3 regions of the Mesorhizobium sp. WSM4822 genome follow, and region 2 is predicted to be linked to each of the others. Evidence: predicted binding sites of a transcription regulator. Region 2 holds the regulator's gene; each other region holds the start of a gene.
What was found. Region 2 encodes LexA, which represses DNA repair genes until DNA is damaged. Its sites were predicted from a motif close to TGTTCNNNNTGTGTTCNG; they were not measured.

Region 1: AC0L3E_RS21680 (YifB family Mg chelatase-like AAA ATPase) is a predicted target of LexA. The motif match lies at 4,002-4,019, and genes of this name have one in related genera.
Region 3: uvrA (excinuclease ABC subunit UvrA) is a predicted target of LexA. The motif match lies at 5,787-5,804, and genes of this name have one in related genera.

What each region holds. Positions count from the first base shown of each region.
Region 1 is NZ_JBVVQM010000009.1:212,595-220,525, reverse strand. It holds gene AC0L3E_RS21690 (malate synthase G) at 1-1,512, shown strand, start outside; gene AC0L3E_RS21685 (J domain-containing protein) at 1,572-2,111, opposite strand; gene AC0L3E_RS21680 (YifB family Mg chelatase-like AAA ATPase) at 2,380-3,912, opposite strand; gene gshB (glutathione synthase) at 4,095-5,036, opposite strand; gene AC0L3E_RS21670 (putative bifunctional diguanylate cyclase/phosphodiesterase) at 5,267-6,616, shown strand; gene AC0L3E_RS21665 (SDR family NAD(P)-dependent oxidoreductase) at 6,885-7,652, shown strand; gene AC0L3E_RS21660 (2-dehydro-3-deoxygalactonokinase) at 7,649-7,931, shown strand, end outside.
Region 2 is NZ_JBVVQM010000015.1:12,351-20,281, reverse strand. It holds gene kynA (tryptophan 2,3-dioxygenase) at 1-778, shown strand, start outside; gene kynU (kynureninase) at 850-2,097, shown strand; gene lexA (transcriptional repressor LexA) at 2,506-3,246, shown strand; gene AC0L3E_RS28445 (ComEC/Rec2 family competence protein) at 3,240-5,702, opposite strand; gene gltX (glutamate--tRNA ligase) at 5,805-7,229, shown strand; gene gltA (citrate synthase) at 7,415-7,931, shown strand, end outside.
Region 3 is NZ_JBVVQM010000016.1:22,058-29,988, reverse strand. It holds gene AC0L3E_RS29520 (hypothetical protein) at 1-52, shown strand, start outside; gene AC0L3E_RS29515 (GGDEF domain-containing protein) at 102-1,253, opposite strand; gene AC0L3E_RS29510 (DUF72 domain-containing protein) at 1,369-2,190, opposite strand; gene AC0L3E_RS29505 (GNAT family N-acetyltransferase) at 2,214-2,684, opposite strand; gene uvrA (excinuclease ABC subunit UvrA) at 2,716-5,637, opposite strand; gene AC0L3E_RS29495 (hypothetical protein) at 6,356-6,652, opposite strand; gene AC0L3E_RS29490 (ATP-dependent Clp protease proteolytic subunit) at 6,745-7,350, opposite strand; gene AC0L3E_RS29485 (SRPBCC family protein) at 7,375-7,866, opposite strand; gene AC0L3E_RS29480 (ArsR/SmtB family transcription factor) at 7,863-7,931, opposite strand, start outside.

The DNA.
Region 1 (7,931 bases), on a different contig from region 2:
CGTGGCGACGCGGCCAATCCCGATGCGGTGCTGCTGGTGCGCAACGGCCTGCACATCGAGATCGCGATCGACCGCAACAACCAGATCGGCCGCACCGATCCGGCTGGCATCGCCGATGTCATCCTGGAATCGGCGCTGACCACCATCCAGGACTGCGAGGATTCGGTCGCGGCGGTGGATGCTGAGGACAAGGTCGTTGTCTACCGCAACTGGCTCGGCCTGATGAAGGGCGATTTGGCGGAAGAGATCACCAAGGGCGGCAAGAGCTTTGTCCGCAAGCTCAATCCCGACCGCTCCTACAGCGCGCCCGCCGGTGGCACGCTGACCGTGCCCGGCCGCTCGCTGATGCTGGTCAGGAATGTCGGCCACCTCATGACCAACCCGGCGATACTGGATCGCGACGGTAACGAGGTCCCTGAAGGCATCCTCGATGCGGTGCTGACTGCGTTGATCGCGCTGCACGATGTCGGGCCGAACGGCCGCCGCGCCAATTCCCGCGCCGGTTCGATGTATGTCGTGAAACCCAAGATGCATGGGCCCGACGAAGTCGCTTTCGCCGTCGAGATCTTCGACCGCGTCGAGGCCCTGCTCGGCATGACTGAGAATACCATCAAGATGGGCATTATGGATGAGGAGCGGCGCACCACCGTCAACCTCAAGGAGGCGATCCGCGCCGCAAAAGAGCGCGTCGTGTTCATCAACACCGGCTTCCTCGACCGCACCGGCGACGAGATCCACACCTCGATGGAAGCCGGCCCGATGATCCGCAAGGGCGACATGAAGCAGGCCGCCTGGATTTCCGCCTACGAGGCGTGGAATGTCGATATCGGGCTGGAATGCGGTTTGGCCGGCCACGCCCAGATCGGCAAGGGCATGTGGGCGATGCCGGATTTGATGGCGGCGATGCTGGAACAGAAGATCGCCCACCCCAGGGCCGGCGCCAACACCGCCTGGGTGCCGTCGCCGACGGCGGCGACGCTGCATGCCACGCACTATCACAAGGTCGACGTCCACGCCGTGCAGGCGGCACTGAAGAACCGGCCGAAGGCGAAGCTCGACGACATCCTGTCGGTGCCTGTCGCCGTGCGGCCGAACTGGTCGCCCGAGGACATCCAGAAGGAACTCGACAACAACGCGCAGGGCATTCTTGGCTATGTCGTGCGCTGGATCGACCAGGGCGTCGGCTGCTCGAAAGTGCCTGACATCAACGATGTCGGCCTGATGGAAGACCGCGCCACGCTGCGTATTTCCTCACAGCACATCGCCAACTGGCTGCACCACGGCGTGTGCAGCGAGGACCAGGTGATGGCGACGATGAAGCGCATGGCTGACATCGTCGACCGCCAGAACGCGGGAGACCCACTCTACCAGCCGATGGCGGCCGACTTTGACAAGTCGATAGCCTTCCAGGCCGCTTGTGACCTGGTCTTCAAGGGCCGCGTCCAGCCCAATGGCTACACCGAGCCGGTGCTGCACGCGCGGCGGCTGGAACTGAAGGCGCAGCAGAGCTGAAGAGGCCAGTGTCGTGTATGGGCGGCGGGTTTTCGGCCTGCTTTCTCCGGGGTGAGGCGTCAGGGAGCTGTATGGTCCAGGAGCCGGATGGTGGGATCGCGACGGTGTTCGGAGTTGACCCGATCGACGCCTTCCACCGTAATCGCGATCGTCCCGTTTTCCACTCTTGCTATCCAGCCCTTCGCTTTCAGATACCAGAGATGAAACTCGAGATGCTCTCGCGGACAGTCTGACAGGCGTTCGAGCTCCACATCTCCGATCCCGGGATTGCCGACGTCGTGCCGGCGCTTCGCGTAAAGCAGCGACAGCAGCCTGGCCTGGATCACGACGTCACGCTCGATGCCTTTGGTGTTGCTGGCTTCCTCGGTCAATTGACGGCGAAGGCCGGCATGGTCCCTGTACGCGATGTCGTATTGTGCGCGTTTGACCGGATCCTTGAGCGTATTGTGGGCTTCCACGATTTCACTGAAACGGGCTTCATCGCCGGTTTCGCGATTGTCTGGATGATAGCGCATCGCAAAATAGCGAAATATGCGCTCCAGCGTTTCCGAATTGGCGTTCGGGCTGACTTCCAAAACTTCGTAGTAGTCAATGAACATAGCGGGCTCCCCGGCCACACCATATTCGCATTGTCTAAATAAGGAATGTCAATGCGGAGGCCAAGACCTTGGTCCGACGCCGATGACATCCACGCTTTCTGGAAGAGGAAGAAAATGGCCGGCGTCCGGTCGGTGGGGGCCGTTGGGTGGTGAGGACGCCGGCCAAGCGGACAATCAGGTCCGCCACCGTGGAGATGATCGATTCGCGGAGGCCGGGTTATGGCGTGATCGCGGAATGCAATGTGGCGAGGCCGGCTTGTCGGCGGACCTACGCCGCCTGCGCCATCCGCTCCGAGCTCATGCGGTAGGAGATCGCTTCGGCCAGATGGATTCGGCCGACGGTTTCGCTTGCGTCGAGATCAGCGAGCGTTCGCGCCACCTTCAGCACGCGATGATAGGCCCGCGCCGAAAAGGCGAGCTTTTCGCTGGCGTCCTTGAGCAGCGACAGGCCGGCGGCGTCCGGCATGGCGATCTCCTCGATCACCGAGGGTGCGCAATGCGCGTTGGTGGTGGCTCGGGTAGCGCCGAGCCGTTCGAACCGCTCGCGCTGGATGGTGCGGGCGCGTGCCACACGCAGCGCCACATCGGCACTTTTCTCCGCCCGGTCGGGCCGGATCAAGTCGCTGGCCGACACCGCCGGCACCTCGATCCTGAGATCGATGCGGTCGAGTAGCGGGCCCGAAATGCGCGCCTGGTAGTCGGTGCGGCAGCGCTCGCCGCGCAGGCAGCGATAGCCCGGCTCGCCGGCCATGCCGCATCGGCATGGGTTCATCGCCGCGACCAGCTGGATGCGCGCCGGATAGGTGACGCGATGGTTGGCGCGCGCGATCATGCAGTCGCCGGTTTCCAGCGGCTGGCGTAGCGCATCGAGCGTCTGCGGCGTGAACTCGGGAAACTCGTCGAGGAACAGCACGCCGTGATGGGCCAGCGACACCTCGCCCGGCCGCGCGCGGATGCCGCCGCCGACCATCGCCGCCATCGAGGCCGAGTGGTGCGGTGCGCGGAACGGCCGCCGGTCGGTCAATTTGCCTTCGCCGAGCTCTCCCGCCACCGAGGCGATCATCGAGACTTCCAGAAGCTCCTTCGGCGCCAGCGGCGGCAGGATCGACGGCAGCCGCTGCGCCAGCATCGATTTGCCGGATCCCGGGGGTCCGATCATGAGCAGATTATGCCCACCGGCGGCGGCCACTTCCAGCGCCCGCTTGGCGGTCTCCTGGCCCTTGATGTCGGCGAGGTCAGGCAAATCCAGAGCGGCGGCATGGATGCCGGCCTCGGGGCGCGACAGCACCTGCGTGCCGCGGAAATGGTTGGCGATGGCGATCAGGCTGCGCGGCGCCAGAATGTCGAAATCCTTTCCAGCCCAGGCCGCCTCCGGTCCGCAGGCGAACGGACAGATCAGGCCCTTGCCTTCCGCATTGGCGGCGATAGCCGCCGGCAAGGCGCCGGCGACCGCGGCAATCGTGCCGTCGAGCGACAATTCTCCAAGCACGACATAGCCGGCCAGCATGTCGCCCGGAATGGCGCCAAGGGCAGCCATCAGGCCAAGCGCGATCGGCAGGTCGTAATGACTGCCTTCCTTCGGCAGGTCGGCCGGCGCCAGATTGACAGTCACCTTCTTCGACGGCATCGACAGGCCGGAAGCATGCAGTGCGGCCTGCACCCGCTCGCGGCTTTCGGCCACCGCCTTGTCGCCGAGGCCGACGATGTGCATGTTGACCTTGCCGGGCGCGATCATCACCTGCACGTCGACCGGCACGGCCTCGATGCCCTGGAAAGCCACCGTGCGAACCCGCGCCACCATCGTGCAACCCCAATTCAGGCTGGCCCCAGCCCTGCGTTCAGGCCAGGAACGGCCCCTCGGGCAGACAATCACACTTCAACGGTCAAATCAAGAACATTACGGGAACGCATGACCGCTGGGGTTGCAGTGGAAGCGAGCGTGGTTGCAAAAACGGAACATGGTTAAGACAAAATGAAAACGGCTTACGCGCGCTTTCCCTCGACCGCGTCCCAGAACAGGCTTGCAATGTCGGCGCCGCCGAAGCGTTTGACTTCGCGCACGCCGGTCGGCGAGGTCACGTTGATCTCGGTCATATAGTCGCCGATCACGTCGATGCCGACCAGGATGAAGCCGCGCTCCTTCAGCGATGGGCCGATGCGGGCGCAGATTTCGCGCTCGCGCTCCGTCAGTTCGGTCTTTTCGGCGCGGCCGCCAACATGCATGTTGGAGCGGGAATCATGTTCGGCCGGCACCCGGTTGATGGCGCCGACCGGCTCGCCGTCGATCAGGATGATGCGCTTGTCGCCCTTGCGCACGTCCTTGAGATAGCGCTGCACGATATAGGGTTCGCGGAACATCTGGCCGAACATTTCCAGCAGCGAGGCAAGGTTGCGGTCGCCCTCGAGCAGATGGAAGATGCCGGCGCCGCCATTGCCGTAGAGCGGCTTGACGATGATGTCGCCGAACTCCTTGCGGAAGGCGGCAACTTCGAGCGGATCCTTGGTGATCAGCGTGTCCGGCATCAGGTCGGCAAATTCGGTGACGAAGATCTTTTCCGGGCTGTTGCGCACCCAGGCCGGGTCGTTGACCACGAGCGTTTTCGGATGGATGCGCTCCAGGATGTGCGTGGTGGTGATGTAGTTCATGTCGAAGGGCGGATCCTGGCGCAGCAGGACCACATCCATCTCCGACAGGTCGGTACGCACCTTCTCGCCCAGCGAATAGTGGCTGCCCTTCTCGTCGCGCACCTGCATTTCCTCGATGCGGGCAAACACCTTGCCGTCGCGCAACGAGAGCCGATCCGGCGTGTAGTGGAACAGCTCATGGCCGCGCCGCTGCGCTTCCAGCGACAGCGCGAACGAGGTGTCGCCGGCGATCGACACGGTGGAGATGTGGTCCATCTGGACGGCGATTTTCAGCTTCATGGCGGGTCTCCGGCGGCTAGGATGGACGACTGTCTTGCCTGTACAGGCTCACTGCCCGTCTGCCAATCGCGACATTCCTGGGATCGGCATCCGACACCCGAATGCGCTGCTTTCATCGATCCTTCGAAACAGTCGCGGTTGCCCCTGGAAAATCGATTTCGCGATACGTTTCCTAAAGGGTTTGCTGCCAGTCTGAAAATAAATTCCGACGTCACAAAACAGGGACACCGATGCAAACTTCGTTTGGCACCGGTCAGGCAAACAGGGAGAGCACGGATCTGGCATTCACAGATCCGTTGACCGGGCTTGGCAACCATCGCCGCTTCTTCGACAAGGTCGATCGCCTGATCGCCGACCGTGCCGACGATCCCGCGCCCTTTACCGTCGGCATTCTCGACCTCGACGGCTTCAAGCCGATCAACGATCTGTTCGGCCACAAGGCCGGAGACGACATCCTGATCCAGGTGGCGATGCGGCTGCGCGCCTCGATGGACGGCCATTCCACGGTCTGTCGCATCGGCGCCGACGAATTCGCTTTTCTCTATCCCCTGGTGTTCAGCGAGGAGGCGGCGGCCGAAAAGTCGCGCATGCTGATCGAGATCCTGTCGGCGCCCTATGATGTCGGCGAACGCACCGCCAGGCTTTCGGCCTCGGTCGGCTGCTCGCTGTTCTATTCGGGCGACGAGACCACGGAAATCCTCATCAACAAGGCCGAGACGGCGCTCTATCACGCCAAGCGTTCCGGCCGTGGCCGCGTCGTCGTCTACACCCGTGAGATGGAAGAGGCGGCCAAGCGCGTCACCCGCATCGAACAGGCGCTGCGCCGGGCTGTCTCGGCCGGCGAGGTGGAGCCGCATTTCCAGCCCATCGTCGATCTCGCCACGCGCCGCACCATCGGCTTCGAGACGCTGGCGCGCTGGACAGATCGCGACCTGGGCTCGGTGCCGCCGACTGTCTTCATTCCCATCGCCGAGGAGCGTGGCATCATCGGCCCGTTGTCGCAGCTGGTGCTGCGCAAGGCGACCGAGGCCGCCAGAAGCTGGCCGAAGGACCTGTTCCTGTCCTTCAACCTGTCGCCATCGCAGCTCGTCGACCAGAACACCGGCCTGCACATACTGGCGATCCTCGATCGCACCGGGTTCGATCCGCGGCGGCTGGAGATCGAGATCACCGAGACCGGCCTGATGAACGACCCAGCCTCTGCCGCGCAGATCGTCGAGGATCTGCGCCGCGTCGGCATCCGCGTCTCGCTCGACGATTTCGGCACCGGCCAGTCCTCGCTCGGCCGTCTGCGCGAATTCCATTTCGACAAGCTCAAGATCGATCGCGCCTTCGTCTCCTCCATTCTCGACGACCGTCCCTCGGAACACATCATCCGCGCCATTCTCGCAATGTGCGAGGGGCTCGGCATGGACGTCGTCGCCGAAGGCATCGAGCAGGAAGCGCAGGCCGATCGCCTGGTCCAGTTCGGCTGTGCCGGCGGGCAAGGCTATCTGTTCGGCAAGCCGGTCGACGCCGACGCCACGCTCGGCTATCTCCGCGATTCCTTCCGCGGCGCCCTGCGCGCCAAGGCGATCTGACCGGCGATCCCCCGTAGCCCATAATCCCGACGGTGCCGCTTTGCGCATCCGGTGCGGCGCATTGTCGTTTTGTCTGACATAAGCCCAGAAATCCGGCGGTTCGCCCTTGCCCGCGCGCCTTGCGTGGCTAGGATGCGCGCCGATCACGCTACAGCGCCGCGCGTCCTTTTGGACGCGCAAAGGACGCTGTAGCAATTTACATTTTGCGCATGATCCCTTTCCGAAAATCGATCCGATTTTCTGGGTCATGCGCTGGGAGACAGGAACGATGATGCCATCGGCGCATTTTGCCGACCTCGAAGGAGCCTCGGTGCTGATCACCGGCGGCGGCTCCGGAATAGGTGCTGCACTGACCGAGGGCTTTGTGCGCCAGGGCGCCAATGTCGCCTTCATCGACATCGCCGACGGCCCAAGCACGGCTCTTGCCGACCGCATCGAGAAAGCGTTCGGCAAGCGGCCGCTCTATCTCAAGACCGACCTACGCGACGTCGAGGCCCTGCGGGCGTCCGCCGCGAAGGCCGCCGAGGCGCATGGCGATGTCACCGTGCTGGTCAACAATGCGGCCTGGGATGAACGCCACGCCGTCGAGGACGTGACGGTCGAGTTCTGGGACAACAACCAGGCCATTAATCTGCGGCCGCATTTCTTCACCGCGCAAGCGGTGGCGCCGGGCATGAAGCGGGCGGGCGGCGGCTCGATCATCAACTTCACCTCGACATCCTATCTGATCAACCACCCCGACATGCCGTCCTACACGGCCGCCAAGGCCGGTATCCTCGGTCTGACCAAGGGATTGGCCGGCAAGCTCGGTGTCGACGGCATCCGCGTCAACGCCATTGCGCCTGGCTGGGTGATCACCGAGCGGCAGAGGGAGCTCTGGGTGACCGAACAGGGGCTTGCCGCCCATGTCGCCAAGCAGTGCATCAAGCAGGTGATGCAGCCCGACGACATCGTCGGCACCGTGCTGTTCCTGGCCTCGGACGCCTCGCGCATGCTGACAGCGCAGATGCTGGTCGTCGATGGAGGTTTCCTGTGAGCCCAGCCGGCAATGCACCGGCGGTCGCCGCCGTCGACTGGGGCACGACCCGCATGCGGGTCTGGCTGATAGACGGGCAAGGCAAGGTGCTTGCCGAACGCCGTGGCGACGATGGCCTGATCACGGCGCAGCAGAAGGGCTTTTCGACCATCCTCGAAGGGCATCTGGCGGCGATGGGAGCACCAGCGGCGCTGCCCGTCATCATCTGCGGCATGGCCGGATCCCGCCAGGGCTGGCTGGAAGCACCCTATGTCACCGTGCCGGCGCCGCTTAGCGCCA
Region 2 (7,931 bases):
GTCCTACAGCGACTACCTGCACCTGGAGAAAGTGCTGGAGGCCCAGACGCCGCTGTCATCGGCGCATGACGAGATGCTGTTCATCATCCAGCATCAGACCTCCGAACTCTGGATGAAGCTCGCTCTGCACGAGATTGGAGCCGCGATCCGTTCCATCCGCGCCGACCGGCTCGAGCCGAGCTTCAAGATGCTGTCGCGAGTTGCTCGCATCTTCGAGCAGTTGAACAATGCCTGGGATGTGCTGCGGACGATGACGCCGAGCGAATACACCGAGTTCCGCGACGCGCTGGGCCAGTCCTCGGGTTTTCAGTCCTGGCAGTATCGCGCCATCGAGTTCATGGCCGGCAACCGAAACTTGGCAATGCTCGGGCCGCACAAGCACCGGCCCGACCTGAGCGGAAAGCTGGAAGCGATCCTGACCGAACCATCGCTCTACGACGAAGCGCTGCTGCTGCTTGCGCGCAACGGATTCGACATCGGTGCCGATGCCAGGCGCACGGACTGGCGTGAGACGCGAACCGAGAACGAAGAGGTGCTGGTCGCCTGGCAGACGATCTATCGCGATCCGCAGCGCTACTGGATGTTCTACGAACTGGCAGAGAAGCTGGTCGACTTCGAGGATTATTTCCGCCGCTGGCGCTTCAACCACGTCACCACGGTGGAGCGCATCATCGGCCTGAAACGCGGCACCGGCGGCACGTCGGGTGCTTCGTATCTGAAGAAGATGCTCGAGGTGGTGCTGTTCCCGGAGCTGTGGACGGTCCGCACCCGGCTCTGACATCGTCGAAATGAAAACAGCGACGCGCGGCGGCGGAACACCCTTCGCGAACAACCGGGGACTGACTGACCATGAGTGGAATTCCTGATCTCGCCGCAGTCGAAGCGATGGATGCCACGGATCCGCTGCGGGCCATGCGCGACCGTTTCATTCTGCCGGAGGGGGTGATCTATCTCGACGGCAATTCACTGGGGGCAGCGTCTCATGCCGTTTTCGGCGAGCTGCAGCAGGCGGCAACCCAGGAATGGGCCCAGGACCTCATCCGAGCCTGGAATACGGCCGGATGGTTCGAGATGCCGATCGAACTCGGCGATCAACTCGGGCGCCTGATTGGAGCCGCGGCCGGCCAGACCGTCGTCTGCGACACGACCTCGACCAACATCTACAAGGTGCTGCATGCGGCGCTGAAGATGCGGCCGGGCCGGTCGGTCATTGTCGCCGAGGGTGACAGTTTCCCCACCGACCTGTACATCGCCGAAGGGGTGGCCTCGACACGGGACGGCGTCCTGCTGCGCCTCGCGGGCGTCGACGCGCCCACCATCGAAGAGCTGATCGACGAAAACGTCGCGGTGGTGCTGGTCAACCACGTCAACTACAAATCGGGTGAACTGCGCGACATGGCGGCGCTGACGCGCAAGGCTCATGCGGCCGGAGCGCTGATCGTCTGGGATCTATGCCACACCGCCGGCCCCCTGCCCGTCGAGCTCGATCACGCAAATGCCGATTTCGCCATCGGCTGCACTTACAAGTACCTCAACGGCGGTCCGGGCGCACCGGCCTTCATCTATGCCGCGCAGCGCCATCACGGCGATATCAGCCAGCCGCTCAGCGGCTGGTGGGGCCATGCGCGGCCCTTTGCCTTCGAACGGGGATATGTTGCCGGCACCGGTATCCGCCGCTTTCTGTGCGGCACCCAGCCGGTCCTGTCGATGCGGGCGCTCAAAGGCGCGCTTGCCATCTGGAACGACGTCGACATGGCGGCATTGCGAAAAAAGAGCGTCGCGCTGACGGAACTGTTCATCCAGCTCGTCGAAGCAAAGTGCGGCGCCTATGGCCTCACGCTGGAGACCACCCGCGACGCGACCAGGCGCGGCAGCCAGGTGTCGTTCCTTCACGATCACGGCTATCAAATCATGCGGGCGCTGATCGAGCGCGGCGTCATCGGTGATTTTCGCGCGCCATCGACCATCCGTTTCGGCTTCACGCCCCTCTATATCGGCTACAAGGATGTGTGGCTGGCGGTTCAAGTGCTAGAAGACATTCTGCGCACGGGCGCATGGAAGGACCAGCGTTTCGCCGTCAAGGAAGCCGTTACCTGACGCAACGATCTCCGCGATTTGCCGTCGCCGCCCTCACTGCCCGGCGGATGACGGAAGGCTGAATTCCAGCCACAAATGCCAACAGACGTTGGCGTTTTGGCTCCGTTTCGTTCACGGCAAACGAACGTCCCAAAGATTGATATCGTCCTTGTGGAGGTCGGCCGGCAGATGATGCCAAGCCTCGGGTTGAGGATGAGCCACAGGTCATTAACCATAATGGTTTCAATGTGAGCAGGCGCATCGCCGTGGTTGGCGCCTGTCGATTGCGACCCGCTGGCAAGCCCAAATAATTTCAGCAGCCTTAACAAATTCATTAAACTTTAAACGGTTGCAGAACACAACTGGAACAGATAGTGTTTGTTCTGGGTTTGTTTTTCGATTCTGGTTTCAGGTAATCTGGGGGCCGCCATGCTGACACGCAAGCAACATGAACTGCTGATGTTCATCCATGAACGCCTGAAGGAGAGCGGCATTCCGCCATCCTTCGACGAGATGAAGGAGGCGCTCGACCTTGCCTCCAAATCCGGGATTCATCGGCTGATCACCGCACTTGAGGAGCGCGGCTTTATTCGCCGGTTGCCCAACCGGGCACGCGCGCTGGAAGTGCTGCGATTGCCGGACTCGATCGCGCCCGGCCTCAACGCGGCAAAGAAGTTTTCGCCAAGCGTCATCCAGGGCAGTCTCGGTCAGGGTGGTGCTCTTGGCCGGCAGATCAAGCCGGCGCCTTCGCGGATGCCCTCGCCCGGCAATGATGACGATGCGGTCTCCGCCGTGTCGATACCGGTGATGGGCCGTATCGCCGCCGGTGTGCCGATCGATGCCATCCAGCATCAGACGCATTCGATCTCGGTGCCGCCGGACATGATCATGGGCGGCGCCCACTATGCGCTGGAGGTTAAGGGCGACTCGATGATCGAGGCCGGTATCTTCGACGGCGACACCGTCATCATCCGCAATGCCGACACGGCGAACCCCGGCGAGATCATCGTGGCGCTGGTCGATGAAGAGGAAGCGACGCTGAAGCGGTTCCGCCGCAAGGGCGCTTCGATCGCTCTCGAAGCCGCCAATCCGGCCTATGAAACCCGTATTTTCGGCCCAGACAGGGTCAAGGTGCAAGGCAAGCTCGTCGGCCTCATCCGCCGCTACTGAGGCGGCTGCGGGTTGGCCGCTGGCTTCTCGGGTTTCTTGAAGGGTGCCAGCCCCCTCGCCTCACGAGAGTATTTGCGTTGCGTGTGCCAGGGCCGATATGGGCTGTTCACCGCGAAGCTGATTGTCGCCGGCGTGGTCGCCGATTGGCGATCGAAGAAGACCGCGGCACTGCCTTTGCGAGCCAGTTGCCGCTTGGTGATGACGAGAACCAGCGGATTGTGACAGGCGTCATAGGCGGTGGCGTCATTGATGACGATCAGCTCGGCGAAGCCGCAGGCTTTCCAGGTGTCCTTGCGGTCCTCGACATAGGCAATGATCGCACCGGACATATGCCTGGCCACGCAAACGCCTGAGGAGCAATAGAACGGCGATCCCGGCGGTAGCTCAACGGCGTCCGCGACGTCGAATTGCCCATCGCTCTTGTCGAACACCTCTGGCACGACGATGGTTTCTGATGTCAGGGCGCGTTTCCAGTTGTCGACGGTGAATTCGTTCGGCCGTTCCCGGCTGACGGCAAGCTCGCCGCCACCGATCGGCAACGCCACCAGCCGGGCGTCTTCCGAGATCAGCACATCCGGCGTGCGCGTATCCGAGACGGTCAGCAAGCCTGCCAGCGCGAATGGCAGAGCAGCGAGCCGCAGCCAAGTTGTCGCCATCGTCGCGATGACCAGGGCAATTGTCACCAGCAGGACAGATTGCTGCGAAATCAGCCCAACCCCATCGACAGGCGAACGTTCGGAGATCCAACCCGATATGGCGATCATCACCGTCAGACCCTTGCCCATCAGGTAGAGGGCCGGCCAATCCAATCCGAAAGGCATCAGCAGCGCGCTTGCGACAGCCAGGAACATGACCACGGTGACGATCGGCATAACCGCCAGATTGGCGAACAGGCTGAGCGGCGACACACGCTGAAAATGCCAGATGGCAAACAGCGTCGTGGCGCTGCCGGCGATGATGGAGGTCATGGCAAGGCCGGTTGCCGCGAGCACGAACTTTCGCGTCAGGAAACCGGGCATGGATCGCTTTGGGGGCGGCGGTCTTGCTTTTCCCGCGCGGTGATCGGCCCAGCCGGCATAGGCGCCGACCAGAGCCGCGGTCGCGGCGAACGACATCTGAAAACTCGGGCCGACCACCTCATGCGGCGACACCACGATGACGGCGATCGCCGAGATCGCCAGATTGCGCATGGTGAGTGCTGCTCGATCGAACAGCACGGCAATCAGCATCACCGCCAGCATGATGAAGCTGCGCTCGGCGGCAACGACGACTCCAGAGATGATGAGATAGGCCGCGATCGAGAACAGTGCGGCGAAGGCGGCATACTTCTTGACCGGGCGACGCGCGGAAAAGTCGGGAAACAAGGCGAAGGCGCCGCGCAGCAAGCCCATGATGGTGCCTGCGACCAGCGCCATGTGCAGTCCCGAAATCGAGATGATGTGGTAGATGCCGGTACGTCGCATCGCCTCATTGATGTCATCGGGAATGCCGGCGCGCACGCCGACGATCAGCGCCGCGGCGATCTCGCCTTCGGCGCCGCCGACGCTCGCCCTGATATGGTCGGCGATGGCCTCGCGGGCATTTTCCACGCTAGAGGAAATTCGGGCCGGCAGCGGCATGTCGCCATCATCGCTGACGACAAGCTTGGGGTTGCCGAGAAAGAACCCGCTGCCGCCGATGCCGGCAAAATAGCTGTCGAAGGAGAAATCATAGCTGTCCGGCCGCACCGGCCCGGTCGGCGGCAAAAGCTTGGCATATCCAGTGATGAGGGAGCCTGCGGTCACGTCAGCCGGGATCTTGCGTGCCGAAAGCCGCACCCGTTCCGGCGCATAGCGCAGTTTCGGTCTTGCGGTCGATGTCACGTCGATGGTCAGCCGGATGCGGCCAGTTTCCATCCGGTCGAGCGAGACGACGCGGCCGGTCACCTGCGTCGAGATTTCCGAGCCCAACATTTGTGTGCCCGCACGCCACGTCTCGACCTTGGCAGCAAGCAGTCCTAGGGCGCACAAAAGCGCCGCCATGAAACACAGATGGGTCTTTGGCCATGAGCGCGAGACCAGCGCACAGATCCCCGTCAAGATGACAACCGCGACAGGTCTCGCAAAGTCGGGTTCAGCCGTCAGCGAAAAATAGCCGATCGCTCCGATCGCCAGGCAGACCGGCACCAGCAGGAAGGCCACGCCCCGGTCGAGTTCCAGGCTCGCCGCCGTGTTCACGCTGTGGCGCAGGCGAGGCAGTGATGTCAGGCTGATTTGCCGGCGCACGCGAACGATCCTGCCGGTTTCGGCAACAGGAACAGAGGCGGCGACATCCGCTTGCAAGGGCGCCTTGCCGGGATCCGGCACAAGGGGCGATGGCGGCGGTAATGGGGCTGGCCGAGGCGCAAACAGGGACCGTTCGCTGACGCCGATGGCAGCGTCCTCGCCCTGATCCGAGCCCCAGCCTCGTCCAGCCATCGGGTCTGCCCCTTGCGCCCTCGACACCCTATGCTACATGAACGCCGGGCGCGCGAAAGCCCGCGCAACCGCACCCCGCTTCAGATGGTTTCCGAGAGTTCCATGTCCGACAAGGTCGTCACCCGTTTTGCCCCTTCGCCCACCGGCTATCTGCACATAGGCGGCGCGCGCACGGCGCTGTTCAACTGGCTGTATGCGAAGCACACTGGCGGCACGATGCTGCTGCGCATTGAGGACACCGACCGCGAACGCTCCAATGAAGCCGCGACGGCTGCCATCCTCGACGGGCTTTCCTGGCTTGGCCTGAGCTGGGACGGCGAGCCGGTGTCGCAGTTCGAGCGTGCGCCGCGCCACCGCGAGGTGGCTGAGGAGCTGGTGCGCATGGGCAAGGCGTATTATTGCTATGCCACGCCGGCCGAACTGGAGGCCATGCGCGAGGCTGCCAGAGCCAAGGGGCTGCCGCCCCGCTATGACGGCCGCTGGCGCGACCGCGACCCCTCTGAGGCGCCCGCAGGCGTCAAGGGCGCCATTCGTATCAAGGCGCCGACCGAAGGCGAGACCATCGTCCATGACCGTGTCCAGGGCGAGGTGCGCTTTCCCAATAAGGATCTCGATGACTTCATCATCCTGCGTTCTGACGGCAATCCCACTTACATGCATGCCGTCGTCGTCGATGATCATGATATGGGAGTCACCCATATCATTCGCGGCGACGATCATCTGACCAACGCCGCTCGCCAGACCGTGATCTACAACGCCATGGGCTGGAACGTGCCGTCCATGTCGCATATCCCGCTGATCCACGGCGCCGATGGCGCCAAGCTGTCGAAGCGGCACGGCGCGCTTGGCGTCGAGGCCTATCGCGCCATGGGCTACCTGCCGGAGGCGCTGCTCAATTACCTGGCGCGCCTTGGCTGGAGCCATGGCGACGACGAGATCATGTCGATCAAGAATATGATTTCCTGGTTCGATATCGGCGATGTCAACAAGGGCGCGGCGCGCTTCGACTTCGCCAAGCTGGAGGCGATCAACGGCGCGCATATGCGCCGCATGAGCGATGCCCAACTGTTCGACATCTTCATCGCTACCCTGCCCTATCTCGAAGGTGGCCCGGCGATCGCCGCGCGCCTGAACGACAGCACCAAGGCGCAGTTGCTGGCAGCGCTTCCCGGCTTGAAGGACCGCGCCAAGACGCTGGTCGAGCTCGTCGATGGCGCGGCCTTCCTGTTCGCCACGCGCCCCCTGCCGATCGACGACAAGGCGGCCCTTCTGCTTACCGACGATGCCCGCAAGATCCTGCGCAGTGCTCACGAAGCTTTGAACGGGCTTGCGAGTGACTGGACAGCCGCCTCGGCGGAGGCGGCGATACGCGAGGTGGCAGCGGCCGGCAGTCACAAGCTCGGCGCGGTGGCCCAGCCTTTGCGCGCTGCGTTGACCGGCAAAAGCACCTCGCCGGGCGTGTTCGACGTGCTCGCCGTGCTCGGCCGCGAGGAAAGCCTGGCGCGCATCTCAGATCAAATCGATTAGGAGCAAACTGGCCCAAGAAGATTGGCATTGAAAGGCGGGTTTCGCAGTGCAACATTAGGCCTTGGCCCAATCTGGCACGCACCTCCTGAAATGCGGTGGCGAATACGCGCATTGCGGTGATTTTCGACGTGTCGCTCTGCAGAATTTTGCCTTTGCCGGCATGAGGAAACAAGAAGGAGTTTGCAATGACCGAAGCTGCGAAAAAAATGGATTTGGGCGGCAAGACCCAGGAGGCCACGGCAACGCTTGCATTCGCCGGCAAGACCCATGAATTCAAGGTGCGAAGTGGTTCGGTCGGGCCTGATGTCATCGACATCGCCTCGCTCTACTCAACCACCGGCGCCTTCACTTACGATCCGGGCTTCACCTCGACGGCAAGCTGCGAGTCCGAAATCACCTTCATCGACGGCGACGCCGGCATCCTCCTCCATCGCGGCTATCCGATCGACCAGTTGGCCGAACATGGCGACTTCCTCGAGGTCTGCTATCTCCTGCTCTACGGCGAATTGCCGACCAAAGCGCAGAAGGACGACTTCGACTATCGCGTGACGCGCCACACCATGGTGCATGAGCAGATGTCGCGCTTTTTCACCGGCTTCCGCCGCGACGCGCACCCGATGGCGGTGATGTGCGGCGTGGTCGGCGCGCTGTCGGCCTTCTACCACGACTCCACCGACATCTCCGACCCCTACCAGCGCATGG
Region 3 (7,931 bases), on a different contig from region 2:
GGTCTTCTATGTCGATCTCGATACCTTCAATGAGATTGTCATGGCGGCCTAGGAGCTGCATTCGTCTCGCCACGATCAGAGGCCGGTGTTGACACACGCGATCAGCCTGCGCGCCTGAGCGGAGAGGCGGTGACGCGGTTTCGGCCACTGCGCTTGGCGTCGTAGAGCGCCTTGTCGGCGGCATTGAGCACCTTGTCGAAGCCGAGGCCTTCCTTGGTGCCGAAAGCAAATCCGGCACTGACCGTGCATATCAGCGAGCCTGTCTCGGTTTCGATGCGGTGCGCGGCGAAAGCTGCCCGGATGGCCTCGGCGGTGGCCTCCACCGTTTCGGGCAAGGTCCGCTTCAGCACCAGCGCGAATTCCTCGCCGCCCATGCGCGCGGCGACATCGCCCGGGCGAAGATTGCTGGCGAGTTCCCGTGCAAATACCTTCAGCACCTCATCGCCGGCGGCGTGGCCGAATTCGTCGTTGATGGCCTTGAAGTTGTCGAGGTCGAAGACGACCACCGCCGTGAAGGCACCGACCGGCGCATCGCCGTGCAGGTCGAATAGGGCGCGGCGGTTGAGCAGGCCGGTCAGCGGGTCGGTCAGGGCATTGTGGCGGTGATGCCGGGCCAGACGCCCTTGGTTCAGGGCCAGGGAAAGCGCTCCGATGCCGGTCATGCTGGCAATGACGATGATGAGGCTCAGTTCCTCGGCCCAGTTGCTTGGCGCATGTCCAAGGACCAGCTTTCCCTCCCAGGCCAAAACCATGGCGCAGAGAGCAAAGGATGCGGCCGTGGCCGAATAGAGCGCGGTGATACCGGTTGTCAGGGCAGGGGCTTCGTCGCGGCCTTTCCAGTATTCGACCGCCGTTGCGAACAGAAGCAAGGCGGCGAAGGCATTTTCGAACATGAAGCCCAGCCCGTCATAGCCTAGAGCCATGGGAGGCAATGTCACGGCCAGCGAAATGGCGCTGCCAAACGCCGTTCGCGGCACTGGCGAGCCGCCGGTTCTGAACTGGTAGGCCGCGCCCAGCATTGTCGAGAAACCGAGCAGGAGGAAAGCCAGCGTGGCGATGCCCAGCAGGCGCCCGGGCATATCGATATAGGCGTCATAGAAAAAAATATCGCCGACCACGAACACCAGGCTGACCGCCCATGTCAGCAGGAACTTTTCCGAGCGAGCGGTCAGCCACATGCCAAACAAGGTCAGGCTCAGGCAGGCAGCGGAAAAACCGACAGCCAGCAGAAGTGAAGTGTAGTCGAGCGACATGCCCCTCGTCCTTGCCCGCGGCGGCCCAGATTTGCGACTGGTTCAGCTGGATTCATGCAGCAAGGAGGTATCGATAAGGTTACGACGATGGCGAAGATGCCATGATTCCGCAGCGTCAGGGCACCGACAGATCCTGGTCCACCCGCTTCATCAGTGCCATGGCGCCGAACGGCGCGCGCACCTTGCCCTCCGTGATGAAGTAGACGAACACGTCGCGCGGCTTGACCGGCGCATCGGTGGCGGGGTCGGCGCGCCGCAGGTCGGCCGGCTGCTTGCCTTGCGCCCAGATCTTTACCCGCGCGGCCCATTCATCGAGGCCTTTCGGCGTGTAGCAGTCTGGATTGTCATCGCTGCCGGTCTGCAGCCGGGCGTAGACGAAATCGGCGGTGACGTCGGCGATATCGGGATATTTGGCATGGTCGGCGTAGACGATCGCGGCCTTGTATTTTCGGGCAAGTGCTGCGAATTCCGGCACGACAAAACTGTCGTTGCGGACTTCGAGCGCATGGCGCAGCGCAACGCCGTCCTGCTTTTCCGGCAGCAGTTTCAAAAAGGCTTCGAAATCGTCCGGATCGAATTTCTTGGTCGGCGCGAACTGCCACAGGATCGGCCCGAGCTTTTCCCCGAGTGCGGCAACGCCCGAGCCGAGGAAGCGCGTCATCGATTCGCCGGCCTCGCCCAGCACGCGCCGGTTGGTGACGAAGCGGTTGCCCTTTAGCGAGTACACGAAACCGTCCGGCGCCTCGTTGGCCCATTTGACGAAGGTCGGTTCCTTGAAGCTGGAATAGTAAGTGCCGTTGACCTCGATGCTCGGCACCTGGCGAGTGGCGTAGTTCAGCTGCTTGGCCTTGGAGAGCTTGTCGGGATAGAAGGACGTATCCCAGGGCTCGAAGGTCCAGCCGCCCATGCCGGCGTGGATCGTTCCCGATGTGCTCATTGTCATCCTCCCAAGTTCAGAAATCAGGCCGCTGTGCTCTCGTGGACCGATTTCGCCATGTCGACCAGCACCCATCCCGGCCGGTAGGGATTGGGCCGGCGACCCGTTTCGTGGAAACCATAGGCCAGATAGAGCGCGATGTTCCGTTCCATCCTGGCGTTGGTGTAAAGCCGCACCTCGGGCAGGCCCCAGAGACGGGTCAGCTCATCCGCGTGTTTCAGCAGCGCAATGCCGAAGCCCTTGCCCTGAAAGTCAGGAGAGACCGCGACGGAGAAGATCATCGCGTGGTCGTCATGCCGTTCCAGCGTGATCAGTCCGGCAAGTCCGCCGCCACTTTCCAACACCCACACCTCGCCACGCGCGATGCGCGGCGCGTAGTCCTCGGTGACTGGGATCGGCGGTGCGCCTAACAGTGCAGTGTAAGGCGCATAGGCCGCTTGCGTCAGCGAGACGACGGTTTGGAGATCACCGGCAAGCGCTCTTCTGATTTTCATTCAAAAGCTCTCCAGGCGCCAACCGGTCCGATCACTCCGCCGCTTCGCGCTTGCCTCCGGGGCGCCGCTCCAGAAGCTCCTTGAGGAACTGGCCGGTGTAGCTGCGCTTCTCGCGCACGATCGCTTCCGGCGTGCCGGAGGCAACCAGTTCGCCGCCGCCGTCGCCGCCTTCGGGGCCGAGGTCGAGCACCCAGTCGGCGGTTTTGATCACTTCGAGATTGTGCTCGATGACCACCACCGTGTTGCCCTGGTCGACCAGTTCATGCAGCACTTCCAACAGCTTGGCGACGTCGTGGAAATGCAGGCCGGTGGTCGGCTCGTCGAGGATATAGAGCGTCTTGCCGGTCGCCTTGCGCGACAGTTCCTTGGCGAGCTTGATGCGCTGCGCCTCGCCGCCGGACAGTGTCGTCGCCTGCTGGCCGATATGGATGTAGCCGAGGCCGACCTGCTTCAGCGTGTCGAGCTTGTCGCGCACGCCGGGCACGGCGGCGAAGAAGTCGACGCCTTCCTCGACCGTCATGTCGAGCACATCGGCGATCGACTTGCCCTTGAACACGACGTCGAGCGTCTCTCTGTTGTAGCGCTTGCCGTGGCAGACGTCGCAGGTGACGTAGACGTCGGGCAAAAAGTGCATCTCGATCTTGATGACGCCGTCGCCCTGGCAGGCTTCGCAGCGGCCGCCCTTAACGTTGAAGGAGAAGCGGCCGGGCTGGTAGCCGCGCGCTTTGGCCTCCGGCAGGCCGGCGAACCAGTCGCGGATTGGCGTGAAGGCGCCGGTATAGGTGGCGGGGTTCGAACGCGGAGTCCTGCCAATGGGCGACTGGTCGATGTCGATGACCTTGTCGAGGAATTCGAGGCCCTCGATGCGGTCGTGGTCGGCCGGGTGCTCGCGCGAGCCCATGATGCGGCGCGAGGCAGCCTTGAACAGGGTTTCGATCAGGAAGGTCGACTTGCCGCCGCCCGACACGCCGGTGACGGCGGTGAAGGTGCCGAGCGGTATTTCGGCGGTGACGTTCTTCAGATTGTTGCCGCGCGCGCCGACGATCTTCAGGCGGCGGTTCTTCTTCGCTTCACGCCGCACGCCGGGCGTCGCCACTTCGAGCGCGCCGGACAGATATTTGCCGGTGATCGAATTGGGATTGGCCATTACCTGCTGCGGGGTGCCCTGGGCGATGATCTCGCCGCCATGGATGCCGGCGGCCGGACCCATGTCGACGACATAGTCGGCATGCAGGATGGCGTCCTCGTCATGCTCGACGACGATCACCGTGTTGCCGATATCGCGCAGGTGCTTCAGCGTATCGAGCAGGCGGGCATTGTCGCGCTGATGCAGGCCGATCGACGGCTCGTCCAGCACATAGAGCACGCCCGTGAGACCGGAGCCGATCTGCGATGCCAGCCGGATGCGCTGGCTCTCGCCGCCTGACAGCGTGCCGGAATTGCGCGACAGCGTCAGGTAGTCGAGCCCGACATCGTTGAGGAAGCGCAGCCGCTCGCGGATCTCCTTGAGCACCCGCACCGCGATCTCGTTCTGCTTGTCGTTGAGCGACGCGGGCAGGTCGGTGAACCACTGGTCGGCCTTGCGGATGGAAAGCTCGGTGACTTCGCCGATATGTCTGCCTGCGATCTTCACCGCCAGCGACTCCGGCTTCAGCCGATACCCCTTGCAGGCCGGGCAGGGCGTGGCCGACATGAAGCGCTCGATCTCTTCACGCATCCAGGCGGATTCGGTCTCTTTCCAGCGCCGCTCGAGATTGGGAATGACGCCTTCAAAGGTCTTGGTGGTCTTGTAGGAGCGCAGGCCGTCATCATACTGGAAGGTGATTTCGCGCTCACCCGTGCCGTGCAGGATAGCTTCCTTGGCCTCTTCGGACAAATCCTTGAACTTGTCGCCAAGCTTGAAGCCATAGGCCTTGCCCAGCGCTTCCAGCGTTTGCGCGTAATAGGGGGAAGTCGATTTCGCCCACGGGCTGACGGCGCCGTCGCGCAGCGAGATGTTCTCGTCCGGCACGATCAGATTGCCATCGATGGCGCGCTGGCTGCCGAGACCGTCACAGGTCGGGCAGGCGCCGAACGGGTTGTTGAACGAGAACAGGCGCGGTTCGATTTCCGGAATGGTGAAGCCGGAGACCGGGCAAGCGAACTTTTCCGAGAACAGGATGCGCTCATGCGTCTCGTTCTTCGACTTGTTGACCGAATCCTCGCCGGTCTGGCTGGAATCGAGCGGCTTGTCGGCGAATTCGGCGACCGCCAGCCCATCGGCCAGCTTCAGCGCCGTTTCGATGGAATCGGCAAGCCGCGTCGCCAGATCGCCGCGCACGACGATGCGGTCGACGACGACGTCGAGGTCATGCTTGTACTTCTTGTCCAGCGCCGGCACGTCGGCGATCTCATAGAAGACGCCGTCGACCTTGACGCGTTGAAAGCCCTTCTTCTGCAGTTCCAGTAATTCCTTGCGGTACTCGCCTTTGCGGCCGCGCACCATCGGCGCCAGGATGAACAGGCGCGTGCCTTCCTCGATCGCCAGCACGCGGTCGACCATCTGCGAAACCGTCTGGCTCTCAATCGGCAGGCCGGTGGCCGGCGAATAGGGGATGCCGACGCGGGCGAACAGGAGCCGCATGTAGTCGTAGATCTCGGTGACGGTGCCGACCGTTGAACGCGGGTTCTTCGAGGTGGTCTTCTGCTCGATGGAAATGGCGGGCGACAGGCCGTCGATCTGGTCGACGTCAGGCTTCTGCATCATCTCAAGGAATTGCCGCGCGTAGGCCGACAGGCTTTCGACGTAGCGGCGCTGGCCCTCGGCATAGATCGTGTCGAAGGCCAGCGATGACTTGCCGGACCCCGACAGGCCGGTCATGACAATCAGGCTGTCACGCGGCAAGTCGAGATCGACATTCTTCAGATTGTGTTCGCGCGCCCCGCGAATGGAAAGATATTTATGGTCGGCCATAGCCGGTCGCCGCCTCAGAATCTGGAATTTCCTGGAATGGCGGGTTTTCCCGGCCATCCCCTATGTAGGTAGTTTTGCCGCCACGTCGAGATACGCCACAATTCCCGACGAGAGCGTTTAAGCGTCTTTCGCGTGAACGGGCAAGCGGAAAGAACAAAGGCCGAACACGCTCCTGACAAAGCTGTGCAAAAACTGACCTGCACGTAACCTCCTAGCGATCACATTTTTCGGTAACCGGCTATTGATGGTTGACGCCACCAGCTGACGGGAGCAGTCTCCAGCAGTCAACGAAGCCGGCCGTCTTTCGATGGCCTCGCCGCCCAAAGGCGGCCTGCGAGACGCCGCAGGCATTTGCGATGTGTGCTTCGAATTGACAAACAATCGCAACGGACAGAGGAGCGGAGCTATGACGCCACCGGATCGTCCCCTAGGGTTCCAGTTGTCACTGGAGCCGAGGCAGGCATAAGTGCCAGGGTTCAGCGTTTTCGCCAGCCGGCAAACCGTGACCTGCCATCTCCCGTAAAAATCAGAGACTGCTAGTCGGATCGTCGGCTGAATGCCGCGGTGCATCCGAAATCAAACGCCGGCAGTACACTCCCGGTAAAATTGGATTTGAGATCCAAAAAGGCCCCGTCCGTTTGCCCAAGGCACGGCGGGGCCGTTTTCATGTGCGGACTGTCTGTTGGCGACAGGCGCAGCGCAGCACGCGTCAGAACTGTCAGTGGCGCGGCGGCCCGATCGAGCCGGCGCCGACATCGACGGTGATGCTGCCGGAAATCCTGACATCCGTATCGCCGATCTTGAATGTGCCGTTCTCGACGGCTGGCAGCGCATCGTCCGGCTCGGGAGCCGGCTTGGCGATGCGGTAGTCGCCGGTCACGCCGGGCAGGGCGCCTTTTTGCGCCCACGGCGAACTGTCTTCGGCAAGTGCCGCGCCGCCGATGAGGCCCGCAATGGCGAGCGCTGCAACGGCGATGACGCGGTGCAATGATCTGGACTGATGAGTGTCGGTCATCCCAGGACTATAGTGGCGCGCCGCCGATGGAACCAGACCGGCATCGTCAAATCTTCGACTACCTGCCGGACGGTCTCCGATCCGGCCCTGGCTTACGCCGCCTTCTTTCGCGTGTCGAAAACATGGTCGACGATGCCCCAGGACTGGGCCTCGCGGGCGGTCATGAAGTGGTCGCGGTCGAGCGTGCGTTCCACCTCTTCATAGCTGCGGCCGCAATGCTGCGCGTAAAGTTCGGCCATGTGCCGTTTCGTCCGGCCGATGCGCTCGGCATGGCGCTGGATGTCGGATGCCTGGCCCTGGAACCCACCCAGCGGCTGATGCAGCAGGATAGTGGCATTCGGCAGGGAAATCCGGCGCCCCGGTGTGCCTGCCATCAGCAGGAACGAGCCCATCGAGGCGGCAAAGCCCATGCATACGGTGGACACCGGGCAGCTGATATATTGCATCGTATCGTAGATGGCGAAGCCGCTGGTCACCACGCCGCCCGGCGAGTTGATGTAGAGCGAGATCTCCTTGTCGGGATTGTCCGATTCCAGCGACAAAAGCTGCGCGCAGACCAGCGCCGAGATGTCGTCGTTGATCTCGCCGTTGATGAAGATGATGCGCTCGCGCAGCAGCCGCGAAAAGATGTCGAAGGCACGTTCGCCGCGGCTCGATTGCTCGATGACCATCGGCACCAGACTGGCAACACCGCTCATTGTCTCTCTCCGTCCGTTTTGTTTTCAGGCCGCGCGAAGCAGGAGGCGAGGCGTGTTTGCGGCGATTGGCTTAGATGACCTGTTCGCACCGAGCGAAACCCGGCAGCCGGCGCCTGCCATGGCGACGGCAGGCATGGTCTTGCGGGCAAAGCCGTCATGGACAATGCGCAGATGCGTGCCGCCGGAAACGGTTCGGGCAAGTGTGAAGGTGACGGTACTGTCGAGCGGATCCTGCCTGGCTGCGTCGCCCGGCTGCTCCCGCCAGGAATAGCGCAGCAGCTTCCCGGGTTCGGCGTCGAGGATTTCGCATTCGACCGGCGTTTCCGGTCCGGCGAAGGCAAAACGGTTGCCGATCTCGGGGCTGATGTCGTTCGGCATCATCCAGGCGGCCAGCAATTCCGGTACGGTCAGGGCCCGCCATACCTTTTCCGGCGGCTCGGCAAGCTCGTACTCGAACTCGAGCGCATCCGCGGCGTCGCCTTGGCCGTCGTTGGCCGCTAATCCCGCCTTCTTCATTGATCCATGTCCTTCAAAACCGCCTTCAGCCTTTCGATGCGCTCCGGCCAGAAGGTCCGGTAGCG